3 regions of the Kitasatospora sp. NBC_00070 genome follow, and region 3 is predicted to be linked to each of the others. Evidence: riboswitches for the same ligand, from Rfam matches in the RefSeq annotation. Region 3 holds a riboswitch; each other region holds the start of a gene.
What was found. Region 3 has a riboswitch for cobalamin ahead of OHV05_RS06095 (peptidase). Riboswitches for the same ligand answer to the same signal wherever they lie in the genome.
Positions count from the first base shown of each region.

Region 1: linked by a shared signal. The riboswitch ahead of OHV05_RS21765 (ribonucleoside-diphosphate reductase subunit alpha) and the one ahead of OHV05_RS06095 (peptidase) in region 3 are both predicted to bind cobalamin.
Region 2: linked by a shared signal. The riboswitch ahead of OHV05_RS33360 (FecCD family ABC transporter permease) and the one ahead of OHV05_RS06095 (peptidase) in region 3 are both predicted to bind cobalamin.

Region 1 is NZ_CP108247.1:4,712,963-4,718,134, forward strand. It holds gene OHV05_RS21760 (ribonucleotide-diphosphate reductase subunit beta) at 1-103, opposite strand, end outside; gene OHV05_RS21765 (ribonucleoside-diphosphate reductase subunit alpha) at 124-2,559, opposite strand; cobalamin riboswitch at 2,719-2,860, opposite strand; gene OHV05_RS21770 (hypothetical protein) at 2,992-3,843, shown strand; gene OHV05_RS21775 (glycoside hydrolase family 26 protein) at 3,921-5,172, shown strand, end outside.
Region 2 is NZ_CP108247.1:7,364,090-7,369,261, forward strand. It holds gene menC (o-succinylbenzoate synthase) at 1-237, shown strand, start outside; gene OHV05_RS33350 (hypothetical protein) at 253-798, opposite strand; gene OHV05_RS33355 (SDR family oxidoreductase) at 885-1,799, opposite strand; cobalamin riboswitch at 1,917-2,038, shown strand; gene OHV05_RS33360 (FecCD family ABC transporter permease) at 2,164-3,243, shown strand; gene OHV05_RS33365 (ABC transporter ATP-binding protein) at 3,269-4,039, shown strand; gene OHV05_RS33370 (ABC transporter substrate-binding protein) at 4,070-5,092, shown strand; gene OHV05_RS33375 (DUF2797 domain-containing protein) at 5,102-5,172, opposite strand, start outside.
Region 3 is NZ_CP108247.1:1,283,398-1,288,569, forward strand. It holds gene aspT (aspartate-alanine antiporter) at 1-1,121, opposite strand, end outside; gene OHV05_RS06080 (MarR family winged helix-turn-helix transcriptional regulator) at 1,475-1,948, shown strand; gene OHV05_RS06085 (BlaI/MecI/CopY family transcriptional regulator) at 1,958-2,341, opposite strand; gene OHV05_RS06090 (phosphatase PAP2 family protein) at 2,373-3,047, opposite strand; cobalamin riboswitch at 3,268-3,390, shown strand; gene OHV05_RS06095 (peptidase) at 3,490-4,542, shown strand; gene OHV05_RS06100 (flagellar hook-length control protein FliK) at 4,561-5,004, shown strand.

The DNA of each region.
Region 1 (5,172 bases), 3.4 Mb from region 3:
CCTCGACGGTCCAGGTGTTCTTGATCGCGTCGCGGTACTTGTCGTAGAACGACGGGTACCGCATCGGACGGAGCGTCAGCTCGAAGCCCGGGTCGAGCAGCATCTTCTCGCGGTCGGTGGTGCTCACTGGCAGGCCTCGCAGGACTCGGGGTTCTCCAGGGAGCAGGCGAGCGCCGCCTCCTCCTCCGGAGTGAGGGTGGTCGGGGTCGCCACGACGACCGGCGCGGACGGCGCCGGGACGACGGCCTTCGCCCCGGAGGAGGAGGCGGCCTGGGCGATCCGGGTGGCCGGGCGCGAGCGCAGGTAGTAGGTGGTCTTCAGACCGACCTTCCAGGCGTACGCGTACATCGAGCTCAGCTTGCCGATGGTCGGCGCGGCCATGAAGAGGTTCAGCGACTGGCTCTGGTCGATGTACGGCTGCCGGGCGGCGGCCAGGTCGATCAGCGCCCGCTGCGGCAGCTCCCACGCCGTGCGGTAGAGCGAACGGACCTCGGTGGGCAGCCAGTTGAGGTCCTGCACCGAACCGTTCGACTCGCGCAGCGCGTCCCGGGTCTGCGCGTCCCAGACGCCCAGCTCCTTGAGCTCGCGGACCAGGTACGGGTTGACCTGGAGGAACTCGCCGGAGAGGGTCTCGCGCTTGAACAGGTTGGACACCTGCGGCTCGATGCACTCGTAGACACCGGCGATCGAGGCGATGGTCGCGGTCGGCGCGATCGCCAGCAGCAGCGAGTTGCGCAGGCCGGTCTCGGCGATGGTGGCGCGCAGCGCCTCCCAGCGCTCGGTCCACTGCGGGGCGGTCTCGAAGTGGTCGACGTGCAGCTGGCCACGGGCGGCGCGGGTCTCCGCGTACGCCTCGTGCCGGCCGAGCTGCACGGCCAGCTCGCTGGAGCGCTCGTAGGCGACCAGCATGATCCGCTCGGCGATCAGGGTGGAGAGCTGCTTGGCCTCGGCCGAGTCGAAGTCCAGCCGGAGCTGGAAGAAGACGTCCTGCAGGCCCATCACGCCCAGGCCGACCGGGCGCCAGCGGGAGTTGGAGGTGCCCGCCTCGGTGGTCGGGTAGAAGTTGATGTCGATGACCCGGTCCAGGAAGGTCACGGCGGTGCGCACGGTGGCGTCCAGCCGGTCCCAGTCCATCGCGTTCAGCAGGTCGGCCGCGGAGGCGCCGATCGCCACGTGGGCACCGAGGTTGACCGAGCCGAGGTTGCAGACCGCGGTCTCGGAGTCGTCGGTGACCTCGATGATCTCGGTGCAGAGGTTCGAGGAGTGCACGGTGCGGCCGGGCACGGCGGTCTGGTTGGCGGCGCGGTTGGAGGCGTCCTTGAAGGTCATCCAGCCGTTGCCGGTGGTGGCCAGGGTGCGCATCATCCGGGCGTACAGGGTCTGCGCCGGGATGGTGCGGACGGCCTTGCCCTCGGCCTCGGCCTTCAGGTACGCGGCGTCGAAGTCGGCGCCCCAGAGGTCGACCAGCTCGGGCACGTCGACCGGGGAGAACAGCGACCAGTCGGCGTTGGCGTTCACCCGGCGCATGAACTCGTCCGGGATCCAGTGCGCCAGGTTCAGGTTGTGGGTCCGGCGGGCCTCCTCGCCGGTGTTGTCGCGGAGCTCCAGGAACTCCTCGATGTCGGCGTGCCAGGTCTCCAGGTACACGCAGGCGGCACCCTTGCGGCGGCCGCCCTGGTTCACCGCGGCGACCGAGGAGTCCAGGGTGCGCAGGAACGGGACGATGCCGTTGGACTGGCCGTTGGTGCCGCGGATCAGGCTGCCGCGCGAACGGATCCGGCTGTAGGAGAGGCCGATGCCGCCGGCGTGCTTGGAGAGCCGGGCGATCTGCGCGTAGCGGCTGTAGATCGAGTCCAGGTTGTCCAGCGGCGAGTCCAGCAGGTAGCAGGAGGACATCTGCGGGTGCTTGGTGCCGGAGTTGAAGAGGGTCGGCGAGGAGGTCAGGTACTCCAGCCGGCTCATCAGGGTGTAGAGCTCGGCCACCTCGGCCACCGACTGCTCGGTGTCGCCGACCGCGAGACCGGCGGCGACCCGGAGCAGGAAGTGCTGCGGGGTCTCGATCACCTTGCGGGTGATCGGGTGGCGCAGCAGGTACCGGGACTGCACGGTGCGCAGGCCGAAGTACTCGAAGCGGTCGTCACCGCGCTGGTCGATCAGCGCGTCGAAGGCGTCGGCGTGCTTGGCCACCAGGGCGGCCGTGACGTCGCCGATCAGGCCCTCGGTGTGGCCGACCACGATCGAGGCGGAGAAGGAGAGCGCGCCCTGGCCGATCGCCTCGTCCTGGATCTCCAGCGCGAGCAGGCGGGCGGCGAGCTTCGAGTACTGCGGGTCCTCGGCGATCATCGAGGCGGCAGCCTCCACGGCCAGTCCGCGCAGCTCGGCGAAGTCCGAGTTGGCGTTCCGGCCGCGCAGCGCAGCGGCCGCGACGTGGCCGGGGTCCACCTGGGGCAGGTCGATGCTGCGGTCGGTGAGCAGCCGAAGCAGCGCAGCACCTGGATCGGTCTGGGCGGAGTCGGCAGAACCCTGGGAGGGCAGGGCAACTGAGGCAGCGATGGTCAAGGCGCTTCTCTCCTGGCGGCGGCGGTCGGCGAGGGGCACCGGACCCGTCAGGGCGCAGGGGAAGGCAGCGCGGAACACCTCACGGCGCGCGCGAACCACCCCCCGGCCCACCCGCGAGGCCCGGACGATACTGCTGTGCTGCATGGCGACTGCGGGGAAGCCCTGTGGCACACGGTCGGCAGGTCATCGGACTTGCGGGAACCTGCTGGAGGAGCCCGCTCACCGCTGCGGGGCAGTCCCGGAATCACACCGGGTTCCCCTGCGTCGACAGCGAAAGCGAGCATACATGTAGTGGTGCCTGGCTCGTGTAACCCCACATCTTGTGTCGTGTCGTGTAGCGCATGAGTAGCCTGCAGTGACCGGCGGCGTGCCGTGCCGGACCGTGGGACACCTCTGTCCAGCGGATTGGGCGATGGCCTAGGATCTGCGCTCATGAGTGATGGGGCGGGAATGAACAACGGTGGATACGGTCCGCCGCCGGGGCAGGGGCAGTCGTCGTACCCGCAGTATCCCGGGTACGGGCCGCCGCCGACCGAACCGAACTGGGAGCAGCTCGCGGAGCAAGCCGCGGGCGAGCAGCGTCGGAAGACCCGCAACCGGATCCTGTTGGGTGTCGGTGCGCTGCTGGTGGTCGGCGCGCTGACGGCGGTCGCGGTGACCGTGTCGCGCTCCGGCAAGGACGACCCGATCGCCCTCCCCAGCCAGAGCGCCTCGCCCAAGGCGTCCGGACCGGCGAAGCCCTCGGCCTCGGCCGGCGAGGACGAGAGCACGAAGGCGATCTGGGACGTCACCACCGACAAGGCTCCGGTCACCTCGACCGCGTTCTTCCCGGAGGACTCGCTCACCATCAACGGTCACACCTGGGTCCGCCGCGCGGTCGCCACCACGACACCGTGCTGGAACGCCACCATCGGCGGCCTCGGCGACGTGATCGCGGGTCAGGCCTGCCAGCAGGTGTTCCGGGCGACCTACGCGTCCGGCGACAGCGCGATCGTGGTCGGCGTTGCGGTGTTCGACAAGAAGCTCCAGGCGGAGACCGCGATGACCAAGTACAAGGGGCACATCAAGGGACTCCCGGCCGACGACGTCAAGGAGTTCTGCCAGACGGTCGGCTGCGCCAGTACCCACGGCTCGCTCGGCCGGTTCGCCTACTTCACTTCGGCCGGCTCGGCCAAGGCCGGGGGGACCACGGCTGACCAGACCGCGACCGACAGTGGCCCGGCGTTCGCCGACCACCTGCGTGAGCTGTTGACCCAGCGCGCGCTGTCACAGCCCCACAGCTGACAACGGGAGACGCGGGGTCGGTCGCCTCGCCTCGCCCCGGTACTGTCTCCCTGTCGGGATGATCAAGCGTCAGGGGGATGGGTGTGATACCGGCGGGGGTGCTGCGGAGCAAGGCCGTCAAGGTGACCGCGGCGGGGCTGGCCGTCGCCGCTCTGTGCACGGCGGTGATCGCGGTCAGCTCGGACGATCCGCTGCCGGGACCGGTTGGGCTGGCGCCCTTGCCGACCCTGTCCGGACCGCCATCCTCCCGAGCACCCCGGGTGCCGACGGCCGAGCTCGGAAAGGTCCTGCTGGAGCGGGACCCGAAGGCTTCGCCCAACGCCCGCTCGGTCTACCAGATGCTTGCGGACCTCGAGCGGGACGCCCGTGCGGGGAAGCCGCGCGGCACCGTCGTCGGCCAGCACGTCGAGGTGCAGAACGAGCTCTACAACCCCTCGTACGGTGACTACGCGGGGACCAAGACCGCCGGGTACTACTACAAGAAGGCGATCGACATCACCGGCAAGCTGCCGGGATTCGTCGAGGCCGACCTCGGTCCCGGCTACGGACAGAGTACTTGGGGGGTGGGGAACCCCCGGTCCTACTCGAAGGACAAGTGGCCGTCCTGCTCAGCCAAGTGGCAGTACGCCGACGACGCCGTCGACCTGCTGACGGCGGTGTGGTCCGGTCACCCGCGTCCGGACGACGGGACCTACGGGGCCAGTGGCGTGCAGCAGAACTGCGACGGCACCACCACGATGCTCCCGGACAACGGTGGTGGCCCGGCAGGCATCGTCGGGATGTCCTTCCACGAGCCCTACCCAGGCTCGCCGACCAAGTCCTTCGACCGGGTGCTGTGCGAGAACTCGCCTGCGGCGACCGACCGCGGCTGGTTCGGCCGGGTGGTGGACGAGAGCTCGGGCACGGCCGAGAACCGGGCTCTGATGGAGGACCTGCGCTACCTGGCCGACCACCTGGAGTACCTGGCCGCGCACGACGTTCCCGTTCTGTACCGGCCGTACCACGAGATGAACGTGCCGGGCTGCAATCGGAGTTTCTGGTGGTCGGGACAGTCGGGCACCGATTTTCAGAAGCTGTGGAAGATCACCTACCGCTACCTGGTGGAGACCCGGGGACTGCACAACCTGATCTTCGTCTGGACCCCGGTCTCCTGGGACGGCGCCCCCGGCGTCGACCCGTGGGGCTACTATCCCGGCGCGCAGTACGTCGACGTGGTCGGGGTGGACGACTACAGCGGCAGCCCGCGGGACCCGATCGGCACCGGCGAGGTGTGGACCAAGCGCTACTACGACGGTCTCGCCGCGTACAACAAGCCCCGGATGCTGGCGG
Region 2 (5,172 bases), 6.1 Mb from region 3:
GGGATGCACGAGTTCGGCATCGGCCGGGCGGCGAACCTGGCCCTGGCCGCACTGCCCGGCTTCACCCTCCCCGGTGACCTCTCCGGCTCCGACCGGTACTTCCGCACGGACGTGGTGCAGCCGCCGATCCGCGCCCACGACGGAACGGTGGCCGTGCCGACCGGCCCCGGCCTCGGCGTCGAGATCGACCAGGATGCGCTGCGCGGTCACCTGCTGCGCAGCACCGTACTGACCTGAGCGCGGTGGGGGCGGTCACTCGCTGTCCGACACCCACGTCCTCCGGTCCGCGTACTCCGCCACGACCGCACCGGGGCAGGCCCGGCGCAGTGCCGCCGCCAGCAGGCCCGGGTCGTGCTCCGGATGGTCGAACGCGGCCCGGGTGCGGTGGACCTTGCCGCCCACGTGCAGTTCGAGCACCCGTTGGCCGCCGTCGGGATTGTCCATGGACCGGTGCCCGGTACGGATCAGCTGCAGCCGGCCGACCGAGTCGAGCGGGTGGCTGCTCTCCCGGCCGTCGACCCGCACCAGCACGAGCACCGGCGGGGGCCCCGGCCGGATCTCGGCCCGCTCGACGGCCCTCCGCTCGCCCAGCCAGGGCGGCACCAGCAGCACGCCCCAGAACGTCACGAGGATCCCGCCCAGCACCAGGGCCGCCCAGGGCGCGGCGACCGCCACCGCCCCGACGGTCAGCACGTGTCCCACGGTGACGACCACGTAGTCGCCCCAGTCGGACGACCCCTCGTACTTGCTCCGGTAGGTCTCCCAGCGGAAGACGCCGCCGTCCTCGGGTTCGCTCATGGTGCCCAGCATGGCGATCCGTGCGCGCTGCCGGAAGGGGTACCGAGGAGGAAGTCGCCCCCGGACGGTGTGCCGGTGACGGACCGTCAGCGGTAGCCGGTGGGGTCGGCGGGCAGGTCCGGGTCCTGGACCTCGACCAGGTAGCGCCAGGCGTCGGGCCGGCTGCCGTCCAGGTCGGTGAAGCCGTAGACCCGGGCGAGTGCGCCGCTGGACAGGGACTGCCCGTTCCAGCGCGCCACGTCGGGGTCGGCGGCCAGGGCCACCACGGCGCGGCCGACGTACGAAGGGGTCTCGGAGATGCCGAAGTGCGGGACCCGGGCGATCGCGTCCCGCCAGTTCTGCTCGGTGACCCCGAAGGTGTCGAGCATCAGCTCCGAGCGGAGCCAGCCGGGGGTGAGCGCGACGGCGGTGGCGCCGCGCGGGCCCAGCTCGTGGCCGAGTGAGAAGGCCATCCGCAGGACGGCGGACTTGGCCAGGTCGTAGAAGAAGGAGACCCGGTAGCGGGTGCGGTTGTACTCCTCCGTGCCGTCGGTCATCTCCACCACCAGACCGCCCGGCGTGCGCAGCAGCAGCGGCAGCGCGTGGTGGCTGGTGATCGCGTGGGTCTCCACCGCGAGCCGGAGCAGGCGCAGGCCGTTGTCGAGGTCGTGCTCCCAGACCGGGCTGTTCCACTCGAAGAGCCGTTCGCCGCCCCAGATGTCGTTCACCAGTAGGTCGAGCCGGCCCTGTTCGCCGTCGATCCGCTGCACCAGGGCCGCGACCTGCGCGGGGACCAGATGGTCCGTCACCACCGCGATGCCCCGGCCGCCGGCCGCCGTGACCAGTTCGGCGGTCTCCTCGATCGTCTCGGGGCGGTCGTACTCGGAGCGCCGCCCCCGGGTGCTGCGCCCGGTCACGTAGACGGTGGCTCCGGCGGCGCCGAGCTCGACGGCGATGCCCCGGCCCGCGCCCCGGGTCGCCCCCGCGACCAGCGCGACCTTGCCGTCGAGTGCTGTCGTCACGGTGCCGACGCCCTTTCGCTCCAGGTGGTGCCACGCTACGCGCCCGCCCGACCGGGTCGGCGGAAGCGCGCGGGTGTGCCGGGCACCACAGCCGTTGACCCCTTACCGGGACGGACGGTGTTGTTATGCTGCGAGAGCGTCCCGAGGGGAAAGTCCGGTGGAAGTCCGGCGCTGACCCGCAACGGTGGACGGGCCCCTGAGGGTCCGTGAGCCCGATCGCCCTCGGCGGCGCTGACCTCCCGACAACTCGCCGCGGACTGCGAGGGGATGCGGCACGGCACGCCCGCGCGGACCTTCAGGTCCGCGCCGACCGGGCGGCCCCGGCGCGTCGTCCCGTACGCCCGCGGCCCGACCGAAGGCAGCCGTGAGCACCGCCGTAGCCGCACCGACGCCGAAGGCCGCCGCCCACCCGCCCGCCCGGACCCCGGTGCTGGCCGCCGGGCTGACCGTCGCCCTGCTGGTCTCGCTGGTCTGCGGCGTCGCGCTGGGCTCGTCCGGGATCAGCTGGGGAGCGGTGGTGGAGTACCTGCGGGCCGGTCTGACGGGTGGTCGGATCAGCGCCGACCAGCTGGCCGGCTACACCATCGTGTGGGAGATCCGGCTGCCCAGGACGGTGCTGGCCGCCGTGGTCGGGGCCGGGCTGTCGGTGACCGGCGTCGCCGTCCAGGCCATGGTGCGCAACGCGCTCGCCGACCCGTTCGTGCTCGGGATCTCCTCCGGTGCGGCCGTCGGCGCCAACGCCGTCCTGCTGCTCGGCGCGTTCGCCTCGCTCGGCGTCTGGGCGCTCTCCGCCTCCGCGTTCGCCTCCGCGCTGGCCGCCATGGTGCTGGTCTACGCGGTGGCCAGGACCGCCGAGGGCCTCACCCCGCTGCGCCTGGTGCTCACCGGCACCGCGCTCGCGTACGGGTTCTCCGCCGTCACCTCGCTGATGGTGTTCTCCGCCGAACGCGGCGAGGCGGCCCGGACGGCGATGATGTGGTTGCTCGGCAGCCTGGGCGGCGCCACCTGGGCCGCCGTCCCGATCGCCGCCGGCACCGTGCTGGCCGGGTTCGGCTACCTGCGGTACTCCGCCGGGCAGTTGGACGCGCTGGCGATGGGCGACGAGACCGCCGCCGCGCTCGGCGTGGACGCCGCCCGGCTGCGCCGGGCGCTGTTCGTGGTCACCGCCGCCGTCACCGGCACGGTGGTCGCGGTCAGCGGGGCGATCGGCTTCGTCGGGCTGATGGTCCCGCACCTGGCCCGGATGCTGGTCGGGGCCGACCACCGGCGGGTGCTGACGGTGGCTCCGCTGCTCGGCGCGGTGCTGCTGGTCTGGGTGGACATCGTCTCCCGGCTGCTGCTGGCGCCCGCCGAACTGCCGGTCGGGGTGGTCACCGCCGTGCTCGGGGTGCCGTGCTTCCTGCTGCTGATGCGGCGGCGCGGCTACAGCTTCGGCGGCCGCTGATGGCCGCCCGGGGGAGGGGACGCTGATGCGCGTCGACATCGAGGAGGTCTCGGTCGAGCTGGCCGGGACCAGGCTGGTGCACGAGGTCACCGTACGGGCCGCCAGCGGGCAGGTGCTCGGCCTGGTCGGGCCGAACGGCAGCGGGAAGTCCACCCTGCTGCGCTGCGTCTACCGGGCGCTGCGCCCGGCGGCCGGCACCGTCCGGCTGGACGGCGACGACCTGCACGGCCTGACGCCCCGGGAGGGCGCGCTCCGGGTCGGCGCGCTGCCGCAGGAGACGGTGGCCGAGTTCGACTTCACGGTCGCCGAGGTGGTCGGGATGGGACGGCTGCCGCACCGGCGCGGCTTCGGCGCACCCGGCCCGGACGAGGCGGCGGGCTGCGCGCGGGCGTTGGCCGAGGTCGGGGCGGAGCACCTGGCCGGGCGGGGCTTCCTGAGCCTCTCGGGCGGGGAGAAGCAGCGGGTGCTGATCGCCCGGGCGCTGGTCCAGCAGCCGGCGGTGCTGGTGCTGGACGAACCCACCAACCACCTGGACATCGCGCACCAGTTGGAGGTGCTCTCGCTGGTCCGCTCCAGCGGCCTGACCGTGCTGACGGCGCTGCACGACCTCAACCTCGCGGCGGCGCACTGCGACCTGCTGTACGTGATCGCGGCCGGCCGGATCGTCGCCTCGGGACCGCCCGGGGAGGTGCTCTCGCCCGACCTGCTCGCCGAGGTGTTCGGGGTCCGGGCCCACCCGGTGCGGCACCCGGTGACCGGCGCCGTCCAACTGCTCTTCGACCGACTGCGCCCCTGATCCACCGCACCCCTGATCGACCGCACCCTGATGAGGACGGACACCTTGCTCACCCATCCCCGCCGCGCCCTGGCCGCCACCGCCGTGCTCGCCCTGGGCCTGACCGCCTGCGGCGCCGAGGTCACCCCTTCGGCGGAGAGCGCGGGTTCGCCGCACTACCCCGTCACCGTCGACAACTGCGGCACCCCGCTGACGTACCACCACAAGCCGGCCCGGGTGGTGACGAACGACATCGGTATCACCGAGCTGATGCTGTCGCTCGGACTGGCCGACCGGATGGCGGGCTACGTGATGCCGGACGAGAAGGGCGACCTGGCGAAGGTGCCCTGGGCGGCGGAGTACGACCGCACCAAGTGGCTGTCCAAGAAGGAGATCACCAAGGAACTGGTGCTGGACGCCAAGGCCGACCTGGTCTTCGCGGGCTGGAACTACGGCTGGAACGACACCACCGGGCTCACCCCCGAGGGCCTGGGCAAGCTCGGGGTCGGCGCCTACACCCTCACCGAGTCCTGCCGGAACGGCAAGGAGAAGGCGCGCGGGGTGATGCCGCCGCTGGACGCGCTCTACGCGGACCTGGCCAACCTCGGGAAGATCTTCGACGTCGAGCCGAAGGCCCGGCAGCTGACCGCGGAGTTCCAGGCGGAGGTGGCCGGGGTCGAGGCCGGGGCGCCCGCCCGGCGGCCGAGTGTCTTCCTGTACGACAGCGGCCAGGACAAGCCGTTCACCGCCGGCCGGTTCGCGGCGCCCGAGCAGATCATCGGCAAGGCCGGCGGGCGGAACGTGATGGGTGACCTGGGCGACTCCTGGACCACGGTCGGGTGGGAGAGCGTGGTGGCCAGGGACCCCGAGGTGATCGTGATCAACAACTACGGGGAGACCGGCGCGGACGCCAAGCGGCAGTTCCTCAGGTCGTACCCGCCGCTGGCCAACGTCTCGGCCGTCCGGAACGACCGGATCTTCGTGCTGGACTACGTCGACCTGGTGGAGAGCCCGCGCAACCCGTCGGCGATCTCCCGGCTCGCGGCCTACCTCCGGACGGTGCCCGCACCCTGACGCCGCTGCTCAGAACAGTGCGGCCTGCTCGACCGGCCGCGCCCTGAGCTGCTCGGCGAGCCCGGTGCAGGAGGCGAGCG
Region 3 (5,172 bases):
ACCTTGGCGCCGACCGCCTTGGTGAACCGCTCGACCTTGGACCCGGTGCCGACCACGGTCAGCGTGTCGCCCTGGTGCAGCTCGGTCTCGCCGACCGCCGGGATGTCCTGGTCGACCCGCTGGACACCGGTCAGGTAGATGCCCTCGGTGGCGGCGGCCTCGCGCTGGCGCAGCTGGGTGACGGTCTGTCCGGCCACCCGCTTGTCGGTGATCACCACCTGGCGCACCGTCAGCGGGCTGTCCAGCCCGGGCACCCCGGAGGTCTCCGGGCCGAGCTCGTGCCCGGTCTCCCGGACCGCGTCCCGCATGCCGACCACCAGCACCCGGTCACCGCGCTGGAGCTTCAGCCCCGGCGCGACCTTGAGCACCTCGTTCCCCCGCTTGACGCCCTCGATCGAGGCGTCCTGCCGGACCGCGTCCTCCAGCTGCTGCAGGCTGGACCCCTCGCCCTGCGACACCAGGTAGGTCCGGCCCACCAGGCCGGGCAGCGAGGCGGTCTCGCCGGCCTCCAGCCCACCGCCGCTGCCGCGCATCTTGTCCCACAGCTCGCGGGAGGCGTCGGCCAGGTTGATCCGCATCAGCATCGGGAAGAACTGACTGGTCAGCAGGACGATGCTGATCAGACCGAACAGGTAGCAGACCGAGTACGCGGTGGCCACGTGCGCCTGCAGCTCGCTGGACTGGTCCGCGGTGATCCCCGGCAGCTTGGTGATCGCCTCCTGCGCGGTGCCGACCACCGCCGACTCGGTGGCCGAGCCGGCCAGGATGCCGGCCGCCGTACCGACGTCGAGCCCGCCCGCCTTGGCGATGCCGTACGCCATCGCGATGACGATCACGGCCTCCATCACCGAGAGCACGCCGAAGCGCAGGCCCTTGGCGTTCAGGTTCGCGAAGAACTGCGGCCCCGCCAGGTAGCCGAGCGAGAAGATGAACAGCGCGAACGCCACGTTCTTGACGTCCGCGTTCACCCCGACGTGCTGCGCCCCGATCAGCATCGAGACGATCAGCGTCCCGCAGATGCCACCGAGTTGGATCGGGCCGACCTTGAGCTTTCCCACCAGGTAGCCGAGTGCCAGACAGGCGAACAGGGCCAGCACCGCGTTCTCGCGCAGCAGACTCATTCCATGGACCTCCGTACGCCGGGCACTGATGATCGTCTACTGCATCAGAACCCACTCCGGTGCCCGGGGCCCGCCCGTGCTGCCGAACGAGTGACGGTGGATCAGCCGGACGGCCCCGGGCCCCGCGCGGGCCGCTGACCAGCCCTGGTGACGACATCGATGTAGACCGATCAGCCGGGCACCGGTTAAGGTGACCTCGATTTACTTCGCGTATCTGCCGGCGCGGAGCGCCACGTGCGTACGGGGCCCAGACGTCCCGTACCCGGCGCACGGCAGCGGTGTGCCGTGGATGTCGGCGGTCGCGGGCCCTCGGCCGGAGGTGGGACGGCCCTCCCCCAGTGATTGGACGCGGCGTGTACGACCGGAGACAGAGCTCGTCGAAGTCCTCGGAGCAGACCGTGCACCTGCTGTCCGAGGCGGGCCGGGCGGCGGACGCGATGCTGGCGGAGCGGCTCGGTCGGCGCGGGCTCGGCCCCGTCCACCAGCTGGTCCTGTCCACCCTGGCGGAGCACGGACCGCACGCCCGGTTCGACCTCGCCGTGCAGGTCGAGGCGTCGGAGGCGGACGCCTCCCGGATCATCGACGAACTCCTGGCGGCGGGCCTGCTGGACTCGATGGTGGTGCACGCCGGCGGCCGGCGGCAGCTGGTGTCCCTGGCCCCGGCCGGGCAGACGATGCTGACCACCCTGCGGGGAGACGCCACGGCGGCCCAGGACGACCTGCTGGCACCGCTGACCCGTGGGGAGCGCACCGAGCTCAACTACCTGCTGCGGCGGGTCTGCGCCGGCGCCGCGGCGCGCGGCCGGGCCCGGCCGGCCGCCCGGTGACCGCCTGGGTCAGGACCGGTCCCGCTCCTCCCGGGACGACTCCAGCAGTGCGCGCACCAGTCGCTCGTCGTCGGGGCTGAGCCGGGAGACGAACCGGGCGAGCGTGCCTGAGCGGTCGTCACCCCGGTCCAGCTCGCTGTGCATCCGCCGCGCGGACAGCGCGGCGCGGTCCTCCACCGCCGGACGGTAGGCGAAGGCACGCCCCTGGCGGGTCCGCCGGACCGTGCCCTTGTCGTGCAGCCGGGCCAGGATGGTGGCGACGGTGGTGCGGGCCGGGTCACCCGGCAGGGCGCCGCGGACCTCGGGCTCGGTGAGCGGGCGACCGGCGGCCCACAGTGCGCCGAGCACCGCGTCCTCCAGTTCGCCGGCCTGGCGGCGTATCGCCTCTGCCACGGGACCTCGCCTTCCACCCGGTTCGTCTACATCACCGTAGACCACTGCTCCGGGATTGTAGTTCGGTCACCCCCGGCGGTCCCGCCGCCCGGTCGAGCCGGGCGAGCAGGGGCAGCGTGAGCGCCAGCCAGAGCGCCGCGAGCAGCCAGCCGCCGAGCACGTCGAAGGCCCAGTGCACACCGAGGTAGACCCGGCTCGGGCCGACCGCCACCGCCGCCGCGCCCAGCGCGACCACGGCGGGTGCGACCCACGGCCGCCTGGGCCCGCGCAGCAGGGCCCAGGCGAGCAGCCCGGCGGCGACGGCGGAGGTGAAGGTGTGTCCGGAGGGGTAGGAGTACCCGCTCGCCGAGGTGGCCCAGTCCGCCACCGGCGGCCGGCTCCGCCCGAACACCAGCATCAGCCCGGTGCGGACCACCTGCCCGGCGGCCAGCACCACCACCGGCGCGCAGACCCGTACGACGCCGCGCCCTGCGCAGTGGGCCCAGCGGAGACCCGCCGCGACGGCCGCCAGGTAGGGCGGGGCCCCGGTCCCCAGGTCCGTCACGATGCCGACCGTCCGCACCGCCCAGGCCGGACGGTGCGTCAGCAGCCAGGAGTGCAGCTCGGATTCCACCGGGTAGGGGCCCCGGCCGTGCAGCACCAGCACAGTACTGAGCAGGGTGAACAGCAGCAGCGGGACCCCGATCAGCACGCCTCGCCGCGTCATCCGGCACACACGGGCGACGGTCCGCCTGGTCCGGGCATGGGTCGGTGCCTCTCGTCGGGGACGGCTCCGCATCCGTCTACATCACTGTAGACCCCAACCTGACTGACCACCCGTCAGCCGGGCACCCGGTGGAGATCCGGACCGGCCGGCCCCGGTCCCGGGCCGGAGTGTGACGCACGCGGCCTTGACCCCGGCTTTTGCCCGTCGCCATGATGGGCCGTCATCTTGTGACTCCGCCGCTGGGGGAAGTCCGGTTCGAATCCGGCGCTGACCCGCAACGGTAGGCCGTCGACCCCCGGGTCGGCGGCGAGCCCGGTTACCCGGCTGCGGAGGTGTGTTCCCTCCTCCCGTCGTGGTCTGCGGGCCGGAGCCTCGTGGGCTGTCCGGGGTCTCGATCCGGGTGCCTTCCGGGCCCCTGCGTCCAGGCCCGGAAAGGCCGTCCATGCCCACCCTCCGCCGCCCGCTGGGTCTGCTCGCGATATCCGCGCTGGCCCTCGCCGCCGTCCTGCCGACGGCCGCCGCCGCCCAGGCCACCCCGGCGTCCGCCACCACCGTCCGCCCCGACGCCGCCGGGGCCGGCTGGCTCGCCCGCCAGTTGGTGAACGGCGACCACTTCGAGTCGGTCTTCGACGGCACCGCCTACCCCGACCAGGGCCTGACCGTCGACGCCGTGCTGGCCTTCGCCGCCTCCCGCAGCTCCGACCGGGCAGCCGCCCGCGCCACCGCCTGGCTGGCCCGGCCCGCGAACGTCGCCGGCTACCTCGGCGACGGCACCACCGAGGCGTACGCCGGTGCCACCGCCAAGCTGCTGCTGGCGGCCGAGGTGCGCGGCGAGGACCCGGGCAGCTTCGGCGGCGTCGACCTCCCGGCCCGGCTCCGGGGCCTCCAGGCACCGTCCGGCCGGTTCTCGGACCGCTCCCAGTGGGGCGACTACAGCAACAACTTCGGCCAGTCCCTCGCCGTGATCGCGCTCAAGCGCACCCCGGGCGGCGCCCCGGCCGCGGCGGTCGACTTCCTGGCCGGCACCCAGTGCGCCGACGGCGGCTTCCCGGTCTTCTTCGACCGGCCCACCTGCACCGGCGACCCGGACTCCACCGCCCTCGCCGTCCAGGCCCTGGCCGCCACCGGTCGCACCGCCAAGGCCGACGCCGGGCTGGGCTGGCTGACCGCCCATCAGAACACCGACGGTGGCTTCGCGGCCGCCGGAGCGACCGTCTCCAACGCCAACAGCACCGGCCTGGCCACCCAGGCCCTGCTCTCGAACGGCCGCCTGGTCGCCGGCCTGAAGGGCTGGAGCAGCCTGGTCAAGCTCCAGCAGGGCTGCTCCACCACCCCGGCCAACCGGGGCGCGGTGGCGTACGACACCACCGGCTTCACCCCCGCCACCGCCACCCGGGCCACCGCGCAGGCCGTCCTCGGCCTGGCCGGCACCCCGCTGACCACCCTCTCCGCCCACGGCGCCCGCCCGGACGCGCCCACGCTCGCCTGCCGCTGATCCGAAGGAGTACAACCGATGCTCACCAGAAGAACGTTCGGCACCACCGCACTGGCCGCCGGCCTGCTGGCCGCCTCCGTGGTCACCGCCGTCCCCGCCCAGGCGGCCGCCTGCACCGGGACCTCCGGTGTCACCGTAGTGGTCGACTTCACCGCCGTCGGCGGCGGTATCCAGACCGGCTGCGCGCCGGGCGACCCGGCCACCGGCCTGGCCGCGCTGACCGGAGCGGGCTTCAGCTACGCGTTCCACCCGCGCTTCCCCGGCTTCGTCTGCAAGATCAACACCCTGCCCACGGTCTGCACCAACCCCACCGGCTCCGCCTACTGGTCGTACTGGCACGCCCAGCACGGCACCCCGTGGGTCTACAGCAGCCTCGGCGGCGCCTCCTACAACCCGGCCCCCGGCGACGTCGAGGGCTGGGCCTTCGGCGCCGGCACCCAGCCGGGCATCACCGCGCCCTGACGCCCCGTCCGACGCCAGCGCCCCGGCCCTCCGTGGCGGCGGCCGGGGCGCCGGCGGGCCCGGACCGGACCTCCATCCGCCATTCGGACAACGGCGTCCGGAACCGCTCCGGTGGGCCTAGGCTGGGCCTTGCAGTCGGTTCGCCCTGCCAGCCAGGCAGGCGCGTCG